2 regions of the Pseudomonas sp. FA-1 genome follow, and region 2 is predicted to be linked to the other one. Evidence: predicted binding sites of a transcription regulator. Region 2 holds the regulator's gene; the other holds the start of a gene.
What was found. Region 2 encodes sigma-54, which starts transcription at its own class of promoters, with help from an activator protein. Its sites were predicted from a motif close to ANTGGCATNNANNTTGCTNT; they were not measured.
Positions count from the first base shown of each region.

Region 1 (8,064 bases), on a different contig from region 2:
CTGCGGGTCGTTGCCCCACATGATGCCCACCGGCACCAGGTTGTCCCAACCGGCCTTGCCGGTCTTGGCGCCGTTGTACTGGAATGTACCGAACAGCCAGCCGGTGTCGCTCATGCGGGTATCGCGCACGGCGATGTCCATCTGGATGAGCGCCACCTCCTTCACCTGGCGGTTGGCGGACTGGAACGTCTCGGTGATATAGCCCTGCCACAGCACCGGGTTGGCCAGGAACGGCACCGTGCTGCGGTCGATATCAGCGAACAGCGCCTTGCACACCACGGTGCCGTTGGCGAAGCTGTTGGGCTTGGAGGTGAAGCTCGGGTCGGGGTTCTGCGGGTCCTTCCAGACCTGGCCGAGGGTGTAGGCGCCGATGTCGTTGTAGATACCCACCGCGTAGGTCTGCCCGGTCGCGGTCTGCCCCGCTGCCAGTTGCCTGGCCTGGATCTGCGCTTCCTTGGTCAGGCCGTGAATTCCTTCGCGCCCCAGCGGCCCGTAGTGCTGCCAGGGCATGTGATACCAGTTGCGCACCTTGTTGTTCTGCACGTACCAGTCGGCCTCGACGTTGCCTTCCAGGCAATAGGCCTTCGCCGCGTCCATGTAGGCGCGCCAGGTCTCGAAGTTGTTGTCCGGTTTGCCCGGCAGCAGCTTGAAGAATGCTGGCAAGGTGCCCTGGGGTGGCGTGCTGGGGTAGCTCTGGCTGAGGGTGAAGGTGGGGCCCTTGTAGCTCTCGGGCGGTGCATAGCCATAGTCCGGGTAGGTACCGGCCTGGGCCGCGAGGCTGAACAGGGCGGCCGTCATGGCCAAGGCTGCAGGCTTTCCTTGGAACGGGTTCATCACGGATCTCCTTGATCGCACAAGCCGGGCATCGCTCGGGCCCTTGCCCACCAATGCGGGGCTTCCATCATTATTGTTGGTGGGCCCTGGCGTAGGCCAAGGCCGGCTTCACGGCTGGGCTGGGTCGTAGGCCTCCTTGGCGGTGCCGCCGGGACGAACGCGGCCGCCCCCCGTGACGAGAACGGGGGCGACCAGAAGGGAAAGGACATGAAGAGACGAGAAATGGCGCATGTCGACTCCTGTCGATCATTGACCGTCTTCCTTGCTAACAGGTGTAGGCCATCCTGGGAAAAGTGCCATCCTTTTCACATCAAACTGTGAGCAGGACCGCAACCGACCGCGGCTACCTCAGAAGAAGCTGCGCTGCGCCTTGAGTGTCACCCTACCTTCGCAATAGCTGTTGATGCCCGCATAGGCGTCGCAGCCGCCGCCGCGCAGGTCGGAGCTGCTGTAGATCAGGTTGAGGTCAATGCCCAGCCAGGGGCGCGAGAGTTCCAAGGACCAATCGTTGAACGTGTCGACATGGCTGCCGTCGCCAATGGTGAAAGGCGTGCCGAGGCGGTGATGGGCAAGCTTGACGGAGACGTCGACATCGAACAGCGGCAACCGGCCGAAATCGGCGAACAACGTGCCGGTATGGTTGCCGGGGTTGTCGCGCAGGGCGCCGCCGAAACGGCTGCCGAATACCGAAATGCCGCCGTACAGCGCATAGCTGTCGCTGTCGGCGAGGTTCGGCTGGCTGTAGTGGATCAACCCGGCCTCCAGGCCCAGGCTGTCGTCGAAGCGCCGCTTGTAGCCTAGGTAGCTGTCCAGGCGCAAGGTCGAGTTGGGGGTCAGGCCCACGCTGGGGGCGTACTGGCCGAAATACCAGCCGCTGGGGTGGCTGAGGTCCAGGCCACCGTGGAAGGCGCCAATGGCACTGGGGGAAATCAGCCCCTGGGCCATGGTGCGTGAAGCGGTCGTGCCCAGCTTGAAGTCGAAGTCGCCCAGTTCGCGCTGGATCTGCTGGGCCAACAGCATGGGGCAGAAAAGCAGCGCCATGCTCGGCACCAGCCAGTGCCTGGTCATGGTCACCGTCCTGGAGTGCCTGCTTTGAAGTGCAAGAGGATAACGGGGTTGGTTGCCTGGGGGAACCGTGGCCATTTGGTCATGCCACGGTGTGTGCCATTCCCAGTTACAGATGCCTTACCTATCTGCCTTGTTCAATGGCCAGCCATCCGCCGCCGGTATTGGCGGGTGCGCAGGGCGTTGCCCCACTGCTGCACCAGCAACGCCCACCAGGGCCAAACCCGGGGATGGCTTGCCTTGCCCCGGCTCAGCCGGCTCAGCTGGAACTTGACGACCGCCATGTTGGCGAGGGAAGCCAGTGCCTTGTTCTTCCAGGTAATCGGCGCAAGCTCGGGCGCGCTGGGCTTGCCTGCCAGCCAGTCACGGGGCAATGCGGGGTCGATCGCCAGTGCCGTGCCGATGCCCACCATGTCCACCCCGCTGGCGATCACCTGCTCGGCCACCGGCCGCCGCCGAATGCCACCGGTCACCATCACCGGCAGGGTCGCCACCGCACGAATGTCGCGGGCGAACTCCAGGAAATACGCCTCGCGGGCCAGCGTACGACCGTCCCGGGCTTGCCCCTGCATGGCAGGCGCTTCGTAGCTGCCGCCGGACAACTCCACCAGGTCCACCGCGAGCCCATTGAGCATGCGCACCACCTGCCGGGCGTCGTCGCCGGTGAATCCGCCACGCTGGAAGTCGGCCGAGTTGAGCTTGACCGCTACGGCAAAGCCGGGGGATACCACGGCACGCACGGCCTTGACGATATCCAGCAGCAGCCGGGCACGGTTTTCCAGGGTCCCGCCCCACTGGTCGTTGCGCCGGTTGGTCAGGGGCGAGAGAAACTGGCTGAGCAGGTAGCCGTGGGCGGCATGGATCTGTACGCCATTGAACCCTGCCAGTTCCGCCAGCCGCGCCGTGTTGGCGAAACGGCCGATGACAGCTTCGATGACCTGCGGGGTCATGGCCTGGGGCGTATTGAAAAGCCTGGACATCGAGCCCAACGTCAACGGTACGGCCGAAGGCGCCCAGGTCGGTTGCCCGAGGTTGGCCTGCATCTGCCGGCCCGGGTGGTTGATCTGCAACCAGAACTGAGCGCCCCGGGACTGCCCGGCTTGGGCCCATTGTCGGAATGCTTCGATGTGCTGGTCATCTTCCAGAACCACGCCACCCGGGCCGGTCATGGCGTGGTTGTCCACCATCACATTGCCGGAAATCAGCAAACCCGCCCCGCCCTCAGCCCAAGCCTGGTACAGGCGGATCAACTGGGGGGATGGAGCATGGGCTGCATCGGCCATGTTTTCTTCCATGGCCGCCTTGGCGATGCGGTTGGCGAGGGTGGAGCCGTTGGGGAGCGTCAGGGGGGCGAACAGGTTCATGGCAAGCACCTCGAAGGAATGGTGCTGCGGACCTTATCCTTAAAGTCAACTTCAAGGTCAACAGGTGCTTTTCGAACCCAGCCCAAGCCCCTGTGAGTCGGCGCTGGTGTCGGCTGTCTTGCCCGCAGCGATGTCCTGACGCAACCGGCCCAGCACCCGTTGCGAGTTGTCTGCGCAGGCCATGCCGTCAGGCTTGCTTTCTATGCCGTCGATCACCAGCAACAGCTGTTCTTTGTTACGGGCCAGGCGCTGTTGCAGTACCCCGATCTCCTCGACCTTGCGCTTGAGACCGGCGAGCAGTTCGTCGTGCGGCCAACCGTTGCTATCGTCAGGCAGCAGATGGCGAATTTCCTCCAACGAGAACCCCGCCGCCTGGGCGCAGGTGATCATTTCCAGCACCCAGACGGCGTCTGCCGCGTAATCACGGTAACCATTGGCCTTGCGTGCGACCGACTGAATCAGGCCACTGGCTTCGTAGAAGCGGATGCGAGAAGGTGCAAGACCGGTAATTTTGGCAAGCTCTCCTATTCTCATGAGGCACCTTGAAAGTGGGTTGACCTTGAAGTGCACTTTAATCCTACAGTCACTCGGCGGCCAAGCCTCTTGACCGGCGTGGCGGCAGCCTGCACACCTCATCACAGGAGACGCGAAATGGGATACGTCACAACGCAAGACGGTGTAGAGATCTTCTACAAGGACTGGGGTCCGCGCGATGCCCAGGTAATCCATTTCCATCACGGCTGGCCACTGAGTGCCGATGACTGGGACGCCCAGATGCTGTTCTTCCTCGCCCACGGCTACCGGGTCGTCGCCCATGACCGGCGCGGCCACGGGCGCTCCAGCCAGGTCTGGGACGGGCACGACATGGACCATTACGCCGATGACGTGGCGGCCGTGGTCCAGCACCTGGGCGTGCAGGGCGCGGTGCATGTGGGGCACTCCACGGGAGGCGGAGAAGTCATCCACTACCTGGCCCGGCATGCCGAGGACCCGGTGGCCAAGGCGGTCATCATCGCAGCCGTTCCACCCTTGATGGTGAAGACTGCCAGCAACCCCGGCGGGCTGCCCAAGTCGGTGTTCGATGACTTCCAGGCTCAGGTTCAGGCCAACCGGGCGCAGTTCTACCATGACATTCCGTCAGGCCCGTTCTACGGCTACAACCGTCCGGGCGCGAAACCGTCCCAGGGCGTGATCCTGAACTGGTGGCGCCAGGGCATGATGGGCAGCGCCAAGGCGCATTACGATGGCATTGTCGCCTTCTCCCAGACCGACTTCACCGAAGCCCTGAAAAGCGTGACCGCCCAGGTGCTGGTGATGCACGGTGACGACGACCAGATCGTGCCTTATGAGAACTCGGGGCCGCTATCGGCCAAGCTGCTGCGCAATGGCACATTGAAAACCTACGCAGGGTTCCCTCACGGCATGCCGACAACCCATGCCGAGGTGATAAACGCCGACCTGCTGGCGTTCATCCGTAGCTAAGCGCTCGCAGCCATCGCGGGCCAAGCCCACAGTGATTTCGCAGGCCTTGAGAGCGGCGCAATCTCGGTGGGAGCTGGCGACAGCCTGCGATGGGCTGCGATGGGCTGCAAAGCAGCCCCAAGCCCTCAAACGGTAGAGCCTTAGACTCAAGGGGCCGCTTTGCGACCCATCGCAGGCTCCGCCACTCCCACAGAGGGGCAGCGGCGCCAGGTTGGCCCTCAGTCCGGAACGGACGCCCGCAGCGCTGCAGCCTTGGCCGCAGGCTGGCTGTTGACCATGCAATACAGCGCCCCCGCCAGGACCAGGCCCACCGCCCAGCTGATGTCCGCCCCCAGCCAGTTGGCGACGAAGCCGGTGTAGAACGACAGCTTCATGAACGGGATGGTGCCGATGATCGACACGGCGTACACCGCCAGCGTGCGGCGATTGAAGCGCCCGTAGCGCCCCTTGGCGTTGTACAGCTCACCGACTTCATACTGGCCGCGGCAGACCCAGTAGTAGTCGGCCAGGTTGATCGCACTCCACGGAATCAGCAGGTAGAGCTGGCCGATCAGGATGTCGGCGAAGAAGGTGTCGAACCGGTACTGGGTGGCGATGGCGATCAACGTCGCCGCGACGGTCAGCAAGGCCATGATCAGCGCCTTTGCCGACGACGTGACGCGGCGCAGCTCACCGAAGGCACCGAAGATCGTCACCGTCGACATGTAGGCGCTGTACAGGCAGAGCACGTTGTACTGAATGACGCCCAGCGCAATCACGCCCAGCGCCAGCGGTGCCCAGGGCCCGAACAAGGTGGCGATGGCGGTGGCAGGGTCGTGGCCGAGCGCGGACGGGATGGCGACGGCCAGCAAGGCACCCAGGGCCATCATGGCGAACGAGCCCAGTGCGCAGCCGCAATAGGTTGTCCAGAACGTGGTGCGGGTGTTCACGTTGGCCGGCAGGTAGCGCGAGTAGTCGGCTACGTAGGGGCCATACCCGAGCGTCCAGGAGGCCGCCTGCGCCACCACCAGGTTGAAGGCAGTCCAGGAGAAGCCGCTGCTGAGCGAGGTATTCACCGCGGCCTCGCCGGGGTGCAGCAGGATCAGCACCAGGGCACCGCCGAACACCAGGGTGGACAGCAGGCTCATCCACGCGCCCAGGCGGTGGATCAGCTCGTAGCCGATGAAGCCGATGACGAAGGTCAGCACACCGACCAGGATGATCGCCTGGTCGTCGCTGATCGGCAGCAGCGCCTTCAGGGCGTCGCGCATGAGCACGCCGCTGGCGGCCAGGAACAGCACCGCTGCCGTGACCATCACCAATAATGGAATCGCAGCGCCATGAACGCCGAACTGCGCCCGGCTCTGGATCATCTGCGGCACACCCAGGTGAGGCCCCTGGGCGGAGTGCGCGGCCATGAAGATGGTGCCCACCAGGTTGCCGACCAGCAGGCCGAGCAACGTCCAGGCAAAGCTCAAGCCAGAGGCGATGCCCAAGGTGCCGACCATCAGCGCCGTCACCTGGAAATTGGAGCTGAACCAGATCGTGAACAGCCGCTTGGGTGAACCATAGCGTTCGGCGTGGGGGACGAACTCGATACTTCGCGTTTCCAGCTTCACGGGCGTTTCCTAATTGTTGTTATTCGGCGGATTATCAGCCGGGCAACCGAACGACATTCAGCCTGACGACGAACACCTCATAGCTATCAACGACTTACAGGTGCAGTTCGTCGACTTCTCACCGCCATGCGCAAAGCCCCTTGGAGCGGATCGTGCTGCTCCCTGCCATGGCTCTGGAAAGCAGTTTCACCGTCTAGTCCGTTCAGAGGATTCCCACGCCACATCGAAGGCCGACCATGGCCCGCTCAAGGTCATTCCCGACCACGCCGTGTGTAAGGAGAACGTCGTGCAGAAAGTCATCTACCTGCTTTGGCAACCTGAGCAAGACACCTTCGAGTCGTTCGCCACCGCCCTGGCCGGCCCCCTCGCCGACCGCCTGCAGACCCTCGGCGCCCGACACCTGCAACTGAACCTCGCCGATGCCGACGTCAGCCCCGCCCAGGGCCTGCGCCAGGAACAGGCTGGCCCCCTGCCCCAGGCCGTGCTGAGCTTCTGGCTCGACACCGCCATCGCCGAATTCCGTCGCCCGTTCGACGACATCCTGCAAGCCCGCTGTGCACGCATCGCCGGGTACCTGGTCTGCGAATCGGTGCCTATCCGCAACACCCGCTTCCCTGCCCACGCCGGCCAGCGCACCCATGGGTTCTCGCAACTGGCCTTCCTTCAGCGGCCGGCACACCTGACCCACGAGGCCTGGCTCGAGGTGTGGCAGAACCACCACACCCGGGTAGCCATCGATACCCAGGACAACTTCGAGTATGTGCAGAACCTGGTGGTGCAGGTGCTCACCCCCGGCGCCGTGCCGCTGGCGGCCATCGTCGAGGAGTGCTTCCCACCCGCCGCCATGGGCGACCCGCAGGCGTTCTTCGATGCACCGGGCGATGCGGCGAAGTTCCAGCACAATCTCGCGGTGATGATGGACAGCTGCCAACGGTTCATTGACTTCGACCAGTTGGGCGTGCTGCCTACCAGCCAGTACCCACTGTAAAAGGAGGCCAAGGCATTGCCCTGAGCAGCCGCTTCGGTGCGCTACCGTTTACGCCCGATCAGGGCCGCACCAGCGCATGCCAGGGCAATGGCGACGATACCCGACCATTGCACCAAGGTGAGGACCTCATCGAGGATCAGCCAACCCGCGATGGCCCCCGCCGCGGGCGAGGCGCTGAGCAACACGCCGAAGATGCTCGCCGGCAAATACCGCATCGCGTACATGTCGAGCAAGAACGGCACGGTGCTCGACAGCAAGGCAACGCACAGGCCGATCAACAACACCCACGGCTCGAACAACTGGCTGCCGGCCTGGCTCAAGCCAAGCGGCACCCCCAGCAACGCCCCGAACAGCATGCCGGAGGCAACGGCCTGGCGGCCATGGACAGCAACCTTGCTGCCCAGTACCACATACAACCCCCACGCCAAGGCTGCCGCCAGGGCAGACAGCACGCCGCGCGGGTCCAGGCCGTGGCTGTCCAGCCCCCACGGCAGCAACGTCAGGCCCAGTGCCGACAGGCCGATCCAGAGCAAATCGATCTTGCGCCGGGAAGACAACAAGGCAGCCCCCAGCGGACCGATGACTTCGATCGACACCGCGATCCCGACCGGAATGTAGAGGAAGGCCCGGTAGATCAGGATGTTCATCAGGCACGCCTGCGCGAAGACCGCTCGATCGTGATGGACCGTGCCAAACGTTACTTCGCAGGGGTGGACGAGGTGCAGCAGTGCTA
Region 1 is NZ_JBWXTH010000007.1:174,087-182,150, reverse strand. It holds gene AC1MHZ_RS14765 (hypothetical protein) at 1-834, opposite strand, end outside; gene AC1MHZ_RS14760 (TorF family putative porin) at 1,183-1,902, opposite strand; gene AC1MHZ_RS14755 (NADH:flavin oxidoreductase/NADH oxidase family protein) at 2,037-3,263, opposite strand; gene AC1MHZ_RS14750 (MerR family transcriptional regulator) at 3,321-3,797, opposite strand; gene AC1MHZ_RS14745 (alpha/beta fold hydrolase) at 3,915-4,745, shown strand; gene AC1MHZ_RS14740 (purine-cytosine permease family protein) at 4,964-6,343, opposite strand; gene AC1MHZ_RS14735 (EthD domain-containing protein) at 6,630-7,331, shown strand; gene AC1MHZ_RS14730 (EamA family transporter) at 7,373-7,978, opposite strand; gene AC1MHZ_RS14725 (Lrp/AsnC family transcriptional regulator) at 8,012-8,064, shown strand, end outside.
Region 1: AC1MHZ_RS14760 (TorF family putative porin) is a predicted target of sigma-54. The motif match lies at 1,984-2,003, and genes of this name have one in related genera.

Region 2 (8,064 bases):
CCTTCGTCGAAGTAGTTGTTGATCAATTCGACCAGGGCATCCATGGCCTCGGTGTCCTGCTCGCCCTCGGTCATCAGGTGTACCTGGGTACCTTTGCCTGCGGCGAGCATCATCACCGCCATGATGCTCTTGCCATCGACCAGCTTGTCCGGCGCACGCCCGACCCTGACCTGGCAGGGGAAGCGGCCGGCCACGCCGACGAACTTGGCCGCCGCCCGGGCATGCAGGCCAAGCTTGTTGATGATGGTGATTTCGCGGGCGGGCATCGTGGGGCGGATATCCTTGGGCTAGAGGTCGCGGTGGCGAACCTGGACGTTTTTCAGGGATTGTTGCAGCAACTGGCCCAAGCGCTCGGTCAGGTACACGGAACGATGGTGCCCACCGGTGCAGCCGATGGCGATGGTGACATACGCACGGTTGCTGGCGGCGAAGCGGGGCAGCCATTTGAGCAGGTAGCTGGAGATATCCTGGAACATCTCCTCGACATCCGGTTGGGTGGCCAGGTAGTCGATCACCGGCTGGTCCAGCCCGGAATGCTCGCGCAACTCCGGCTTCCAGTACGGGTTGGGCAGGCAGCGTACGTCGAACACCAGATCGGCGTCCACGGGCATGCCGCGCTTGAAACCGAAGGACTCGACCAGGAACGCGGTGCCGGGCTCGGGCTGGTTGAGCAGGCGCAGCTTGATCGAGTCCCTCAGCTGATAGAGGTTCAGGTTGGTGGTGTCGATCTTCAGGTCGGCCAGGTCGGAGATCGGGCCGAGCAGCTCGCTTTCGACCCGGATCGCCTCTGCCAGGGAGCGATTGGCGTTGGTCAGCGGGTGGCGCCGGCGGGTCTCGGAGAAGCGCTTGAGCAGCGTCTCCTCGTCGGCGTCCAGGTACAGCACATCACATTGGATATGCCGGCTTCGGGCCTCTTCGAGCAGGTCGGGAAAGCGGGTCAGGTGGCTGGGCAGGTTGCGCGCGTCGATGGAGACGGCCACCTTCGGTTGCAACAGCTCGGTATTGATCAGTGCGTTTTCGGCCAGTTGCGGCAACAACCCGGCGGGCAGGTTGTCGATGCAGTAATAGCCGTTGTCTTCCAGGACATCGAGGGCGGTACTTTTGCCGGAGCCGGACCGGCCGCTGACGATGATCAGGCGCATGTTAGTGCTCGTTCTGTGCGTCCAGGACTACCTGGTACAGGGCCTCGCTGCTGTCGGCGGCACGCAGGCGATCGCGGACCTCCTTGCGATCGAGCATGCTGGCGATCTGGCGCAGCAGTTCAAGGTGGGCATCGGTGGCAGCCTCGGGCACCAACAGGACGAACAGCAGGTCCACGGGCGCGCCATCGATGGCGTCGTAGTCGATGGGAGCATCCAGGTGCAGCAGGGCGCTGACGGGCGCCGTGCAGCCTTCGAGCCGGCAGTGAGGGATGGCGATGCCATTGCCGAAGCCGGTGGAGCCCAGTTTCTCGCGGGCAACCAGCTTTTCGAAGACGTCTTGCATCTCCAGTTCGGGAATTTGCTCGGCGATCAGGTTGGCGACCTTTTCCAGGGCGCGCTTCTTACTGCCGCCCGGCACGTTCACGAGGGAACGGCCGGGGGTCAGGATGGTTTCAAGTCGGATCATGGATGAGAGGGATCAGCGGGCGGCTGCACCTTGCAGCAGGCTTTGCTGTTTTTCCTTGTGTTTTTTCAGTTGGCGGTCGAGCTTGTCAGCCAGGGCATCGATCGCTGCATACATGTCTTGGTGTTCGGCGTTGGCAACCACTTCTCCGCCGGGAATCTGGAGCGTGGCCTCGACCTTCTGCTGCAGTTTCTCGACTTTCATGATCACCGTTACGTTGGTGATCTTGTCGAAATGTCCTTCCACCCGGGCGAGCTTCTCGAGTACGTACTCACGCAGTGGTTGGGTGACTTCTACATGCTGTCCACTGATGTTGACTTGCATACAGCTTCTCCTTTGTTGCCCGTGCATAAAGGGCAGGTATTGCACCTGCCACTGAAACGCTATGGCACAGCCAGGGGCTACATCAGTCGCTTGCGCTCGCTCGACGGTGCGATGCCGAGGGACTCGCGGTACTTGGCGACGGTGCGACGGGCTACCTGGATGCCTTGTGCCTCCAGTAAACCAGCGATCTTGCTGTCACTCAATGGCTTTTTCTGATTTTCCGCCGCAACCAGTTTCTTGATGATCGCGCGGATCGCCGTAGACGAGCATTCACCGCCTTCGGCGGTACTCACATGGCTCGAGAAAAAGTATTTCAATTCATAGATACCACGCGGGGTATGCATGTATTTCTGCGTGGTGACCCGGGAAATGGTCGATTCGTGCATGCCCACCGCCTCGGCGATGTCGTGCAGTACCAATGGCTTCATCGCTTCGTCGCCCTGGTCGAGGAAGCCGCGTTGGTGCTCGACGATCTGGGTGGCGACCTTCATCAGCGTCTCGTTGCGGCTCTGCAGACTCTTGATGAACCAGCGTGCCTCCTGCAACTGGTTGCGCATGAAGGTATTGTCGGCGCTGGTGTCGGCGCGGCGGACGAAACCTGCGTACTGCGGGTTGACTCGCAGGCGCGGGATCGCTTCCTGGTTGAGCTCCACCAGCCAGCGGTCGTTGTCCTTGCGCACGATGACGTCGGGTACCACGTATTCCGGCTCGCTGGACTCGATCTGCGAGCCCGGGCGTGGGTTGAGGCTCTGTACCAGCTCGATGACCTGGCGCAGTTCATCTTCCTTGAGCTTCATGCGGCGCATCAGCTGGCTGTAGTCGCGGCTGCCGAGCAGGTCGATGAAGTCGGTGACCAGGCGCTGGGCTTCGGCCATCCATGGGGTGTCGGCCGGCAGCTGGCGCAGTTGCAGCAGCAGGCATTCGCCGAGGTTGCGTGCGCCGATGCCGGCAGGCTCGAACTGCTGGATGCGGTGCAGTACGGCTTCCACTTCATCCAGCTCGATATCCAGCTCCGGGTCGAAGCCTGCGCAGATTTCCTCGAGGCTGTCCTCCAGGTAGCCCTGGCCGTTGATGCTGTCGATCAGGGTCACGGCGATGAGCCGGTCGGTGTCGGACATCGGTGCCAGGTTCAACTGCCACAGCAGGTGGCTTTGCAGGCTCTCGCCGGTGGAGGTGCGGGTGGTGAAGTCCCACTCGTCGTCATCGCTGGCCGGCAGGCTGCTGGCGCTGGTCTGGTAGATGTCCTCCCAGGCCGTGTCGACGGGCAGTTCGTTGGGGATGCGTTCGTTCCATTCGCCTTCTTCCAGGGTTTCGGCGTTGGCCGTGCTTTCCTGGAAGCTGTTGTCCTGGGCTTCGGCGACCGGCTTGCTCTCGGCGTTGTCGGCCATGGGGTCGCTGTTGTCGAAGTCGTCGCCGTCTTCCTGACGTTCGAGCATCGGATTGGATTCCAGCGCTTCCTGAATTTCCTGTTGAAGGTCCAGGGTGGAGAGCTGGAGCAGACGGATGGCCTGTTGCAACTGCGGTGTCATCGTCAGTTGCTGGCCCATTTTTAGGACGAGCGATGGTTTCATGGCTGGGGCTTAATACCTTGTTCGCCGGCGCGCATGCGCCATCCACTACACGAAGGGCGCCGGGGCGCCAATTTTAAGCAAGTTATATGCCTGAAATTGTAGCGTTTGCCTAGAGCACTGCAACCTTTGCGGCAGTGCTCCAGGCAGACTCCGGGCTCAGAGTCGGAACTCGTGGCCCAGGTAGACCTCCTTGACCAAGTCATTGGCCAGGATGGTCTCGGCATCGCCTTCGGCGATCAGTTGTCCATCGTTGACGATGTAGGCGGTCTCGCAGATATCGAGCGTCTCGCGGACGTTGTGGTCGGTGATCAGCACACCGATGCCCTTGGCCTTGAGATGATGGATGATTTGCTTGATATCGCCCACGGAAATCGGGTCGACGCCGGCGAAGGGTTCGTCCAGCAGGATGAACTTCGGCGCGGTGGCCAATGCTCGTGCGATCTCGACGCGGCGGCGTTCGCCACCGGAGAGGCTCATGCCGAGATTGTCACGGATGTGGCTGATGTGGAACTCCTGCAGCAGGCTTTCCAGCTCCTTGCGGCGGCCGTCGCGGTCGAGGTCCTTGCGGGTCTCGAGGATGGCCATGATGTTGTCGGCCACCGACAGTTTGCGGAAGATCGACGCTTCCTGGGGCAGGTAGCCGATGCCGGCGCGGGCGCGGCCGTGCATGGGCTGGTGGCTGACGTCCAGGTTGTCGATCAGCACGCGGCCCTGGTCGGCGCGGACCAGGCCGACGATCATGTAGAAGCAGGTGGTCTTGCCGGCGCCGTTGGGGCCGAGCAGGCCAACGATCTGGCCGCTGTCGATCGACAGGCTGACGTCGCGGACGACCTGGCGGCCCTTGTAGCTCTTGGCCAGGTGCTGGGCTTTGAGGGTTGCCATTTACTCGGCCTTCTTCTTCGGCTGAATCACCATGTCGATGCGCTGACGGGGTGAAGTCACATTGCCACCACGACCGGCGGTAGCCACCTGGGTCTTGGTGTTGTAGACGATCTTCTCGCCTTCGGTGGTGTTGCCTTCGTTCTCGACCTTGGCGCGGTCGGTGAGGATCACCAGGTCCTTCTGCGCCTGGTACTGGATGGTCACGGCCCAGCCTTTCATCTTGTCGGGCTTGGCGGCGCTCTGCTGCTGCTCGAAGTACGCCAGGTTGCCCACCGAGGTGACCACGTCGATATCGCCGGAGGCGGCGCGCGTGATGGTCACGGTGTTGCCTTTGATCATCATCGAGCCCTGGGTGATGATCACGTCGCCGGTATAGGTGGCTACGCCTTGCTTGTCGTCCAGGTGAGCGTTGTCGGCCTGGATGCGGATAGGCTGGTCACGATCGTTGGGCAGGGCCAAGGCGCTCGCGCTTCCCAGTGCCGCGCTCAGGCTGAGCAAAAAGGGGAGGGTTTTAACGAGCCTCATACTGTCCTCTTACGTTGGACAGCAGGTCCATCCTGCCGTCTTTCAAATACGCTTTCATTCCTTTGCCCGTAGTGGTCCCACCGGCGCCGTCGATTCTAACGGCTTGCTCGGTCTGCGCATATTGCTTCTGCGGGAACACGGTCATGCGGGACGTGGTGACGATCATTTCGCGCTGCTTTTCATCGGTACGGGCCACGCGGACCTTCTCGATGAGCTCGACCTCGGTGCCGTCCGGGTTGACCTCGGCGCGCTCGCTCTGCACGTGCCACGGGTACTGGGTACCGCGGTACAGGTGCAGGTCGGGCTTGGTCAGCAGGGAGACTTCGCTGGCCTTGAGGTGCTCGACCTTGTCGGCAGTCATCTCGTACTGCATCTTGCCGTCTGGCATGAACTGCACGCTGTGGGCGTTGATCGCGTAGTAGTCGATGGCGCTTTCGTCGACCTGGGCCACGGGCTTGTCGAGGAAGCTCTCGGGGCTGATGTTCCAGTAGCCGACCGCCACCAGCAGTGCGGCGATCGCACCGAGCAGCACGATATTTCGGGCTTTCTTGCTGAACATGTGCGGCCTTAGAGGTAGTTGGTGTTGGCAGCGTCCAGGTTGCCCTGGGCCTGCATGATCAATTCACAGAATTCGCGGGCTGCGCCTTCGCCGCCACGCGCCTGGGTCACGCCATGGGCGTGCTGACGAACGAACGGTGCGGCGCTGGCCACTGCCATGCCCAGGCCCACGCGGCGGATCACCGGCAGGTCGGGCAGGTCGTCGCCCAGGTAGGCGACCTGTTCATAGCTTAGGCCCAGTTCGGCCAGCAGGCCGTCGAGCACCACGAGTTTGTCCTCGCGGCCCTGGAACAGGTGCGGGATACCGAGGTTGCGCGCCCGGCGTTCGACCACCGGGGTCTTGCGCCCGCTGATGATAGCGGTGGTCACGCCCGAGGCCATGAGCATCTTGATGCCGTGGCCGTCGAGGGTGTTGAAGGTCTTGAACTCGCTGCCGTCCTCGAGGAAGTACAGGCGCCCGTCGGTGAGCACGCCGTCGACGTCGAAGACCGCCAGCTTGATGGCCTTGCCGCGTTGCAGCAGATCCGGATTCATCGTGTTGTCCTCCATCACATCACGCCTGCGCGCAGCAGGTCGTGCATGTTCAGGGCGCCGGTCGGGCGGTCGTTCTGGTCGACCACCACCAGTGCGTTGATCTTGTTGTCTTCCATGATGCGCAGGGCCTCGGCGGCGAGCATCTCGGCACGGGCGGTCTTGCCGTGCACGGTCATCACCTGGTCGATGATGGTCTTGTGCACATCGATGTTGCGCTCCAGGGCGCGGCGCAGGTCGCCGTCGGTGAACACGCCGGCCAGGCGGCCGTCGGCTTCCAGCACCACGGTCATGCCGACCAGGCTCTTGCGTGACATCTCCACCAGGGCGTCCTTGAGCAGGGTGCCACGCTGCACGATGGGCAGCGCCTCGCCGGTATGCATGACGTTTTCCACCTTCAGCAGCAGGCGACGGCCCAGGGCGCCGCCCGGGTGGGAGAAGGCGAAGTCCTCGGCGGTGAAGCCGCGTGCCTCGAGCAGTGCGATGGCCAGGGCGTCGCCCAGGACCAAGGCCGCGGTGGTGGAGGACGTGGGCGCCAGGTTCAGCGGGCAGGCTTCCTGGGCGACACTGGCGTCGAGGTTGACCTCGGCGGCCTGGGCCAGGGGCGAGTCAGGATTGCCGGTGAGGCTGATCATCTGGATGCCCAGGCGCTTGATCAGCGGCAACAGGGTGACGATCTCGGCAGTGCTGCCGGAGTTGGACAGGGCCAGGATGACGTCATCGCGGGTGATCATGCCCATGTCGCCGTGGCTGGCTTCGGCCGGGTGCACGAAGAAGGCCGGCGTGCCGGTGCTGGCCAGGGTCGCGGCGATCTTGTTGCCGATGTGGCCCGACTTGCCCATGCCGAGCACGACGACCCGGCCCGTGCTGGCCAGGATCAGCTCGCAGGCCTTGACGAAGTTGTCGTCGATGCGCGGCAGCAGGCCCTCTACGGCTTCGAGTTCCAGGCGCAGGGTGCGCTGGGCGGATTGGATCAGCTCGCTGGATTGGCTCATGTCGAAAAGCAATGTCTGATAAAAAGGCGCCGATTATAGCTGCAATGTGCGAAAGGCTCATCCATCGATTGTCGTACTGGCTGTCGTTGACCTGAACAGCCTGCGTGATGGCCTTGGGGCGCGCGTTGCAGCGGTGCTATAGTTCGCCGCTATTCGGCCCGCCGGTGGCGCGTGTGCCTTCACGAAGAGGGCAGGCGTCCATTGAGACGAGGCTGCATCGCAAGGAGTCTAGATGAGTGTGGATAGCGCCTACGCGGTCGAGTTGAAGGGTGTCACCTTCAAGCGCGGTTCGCGCAGCATTTTCAGCAATGTGGACATACGCATCCCCCGTGGCAAGGTCACTGGCATCATGGGGCCTTCCGGGTGCGGTAAGACCACGCTGCTGCGCCTGATGGGCGCACAGTTGCGCCCTTCGGCCGGCGAAGTCTGGGTCGCAGGGCAGAACCTGCCGAGCCTGTCGCGGGGCGACCTGTTCGATGCGCGCAAGCAGATGGGCGTGCTGTTCCAGAGCGGCGCCCTGTTCACCGATCTCGATGTGTTCGAGAACGTCGCCTTCCCGTTGCGGGTCCATACCCAGCTGTCGGACGAGATGATCCGCGACATCGTCCTGATGAAGCTGCAGGCCGTGGGCCTGCGCGGGGCCATCGACCTGATGCCGGACGAACTCTCCGGCGGCATGAAGCGCCGCGTGGCGTTGGCCCGTGCCATCGCGCTGGACCCGCAGATTCTCATGTACGACGAACCGTTCGTCGGCCAGGACCCGATCGCCATGGGCGTGCTCGTGCGCCTGATCCGCCTGCTCAACGATGCCCTGGGCATCACCAGCATCGTGGTGTCCCACGACCTGGCCGAGACCGCGAGCATCGCCGACTATATCTATGTGGTGGGGGATGGCCAGGTGCTGGGGCAGGGCACGCCCGACGAGCTGATGGGCTCGGACAACCCGCGCATCCGCCAGTTCATGAAGGGCGACCCGGACGGCCCGGTGCCTTTCCACTTCCCTGCGCCTGACTATCGCGCCGACCTGCTGGGAGCGCGGTGATGCGCAGAAAATCCGTACTCGAACGTATCCG
Region 2 is NZ_JBWXTH010000002.1:343,883-351,946, reverse strand. It holds gene AC1MHZ_RS05640 (HPr family phosphocarrier protein) at 1-266, opposite strand, end outside; gene rapZ (RNase adapter RapZ) at 288-1,142, opposite strand; gene ptsN (PTS IIA-like nitrogen regulatory protein PtsN) at 1,144-1,608, opposite strand; gene hpf (ribosome hibernation-promoting factor, HPF/YfiA family) at 1,621-1,929, opposite strand; gene AC1MHZ_RS05620 (RNA polymerase factor sigma-54) at 2,007-3,500, opposite strand; gene lptB (LPS export ABC transporter ATP-binding protein) at 3,657-4,382, opposite strand; gene lptA (lipopolysaccharide transport periplasmic protein LptA) at 4,383-4,907, opposite strand; gene lptC (LPS export ABC transporter periplasmic protein LptC) at 4,894-5,466, opposite strand; gene AC1MHZ_RS05600 (KdsC family phosphatase) at 5,475-5,999, opposite strand; gene AC1MHZ_RS05595 (KpsF/GutQ family sugar-phosphate isomerase) at 6,014-6,991, opposite strand; gene AC1MHZ_RS05590 (ATP-binding cassette domain-containing protein) at 7,224-8,033, shown strand; gene mlaE (lipid asymmetry maintenance ABC transporter permease subunit MlaE) at 8,033-8,064, shown strand, end outside.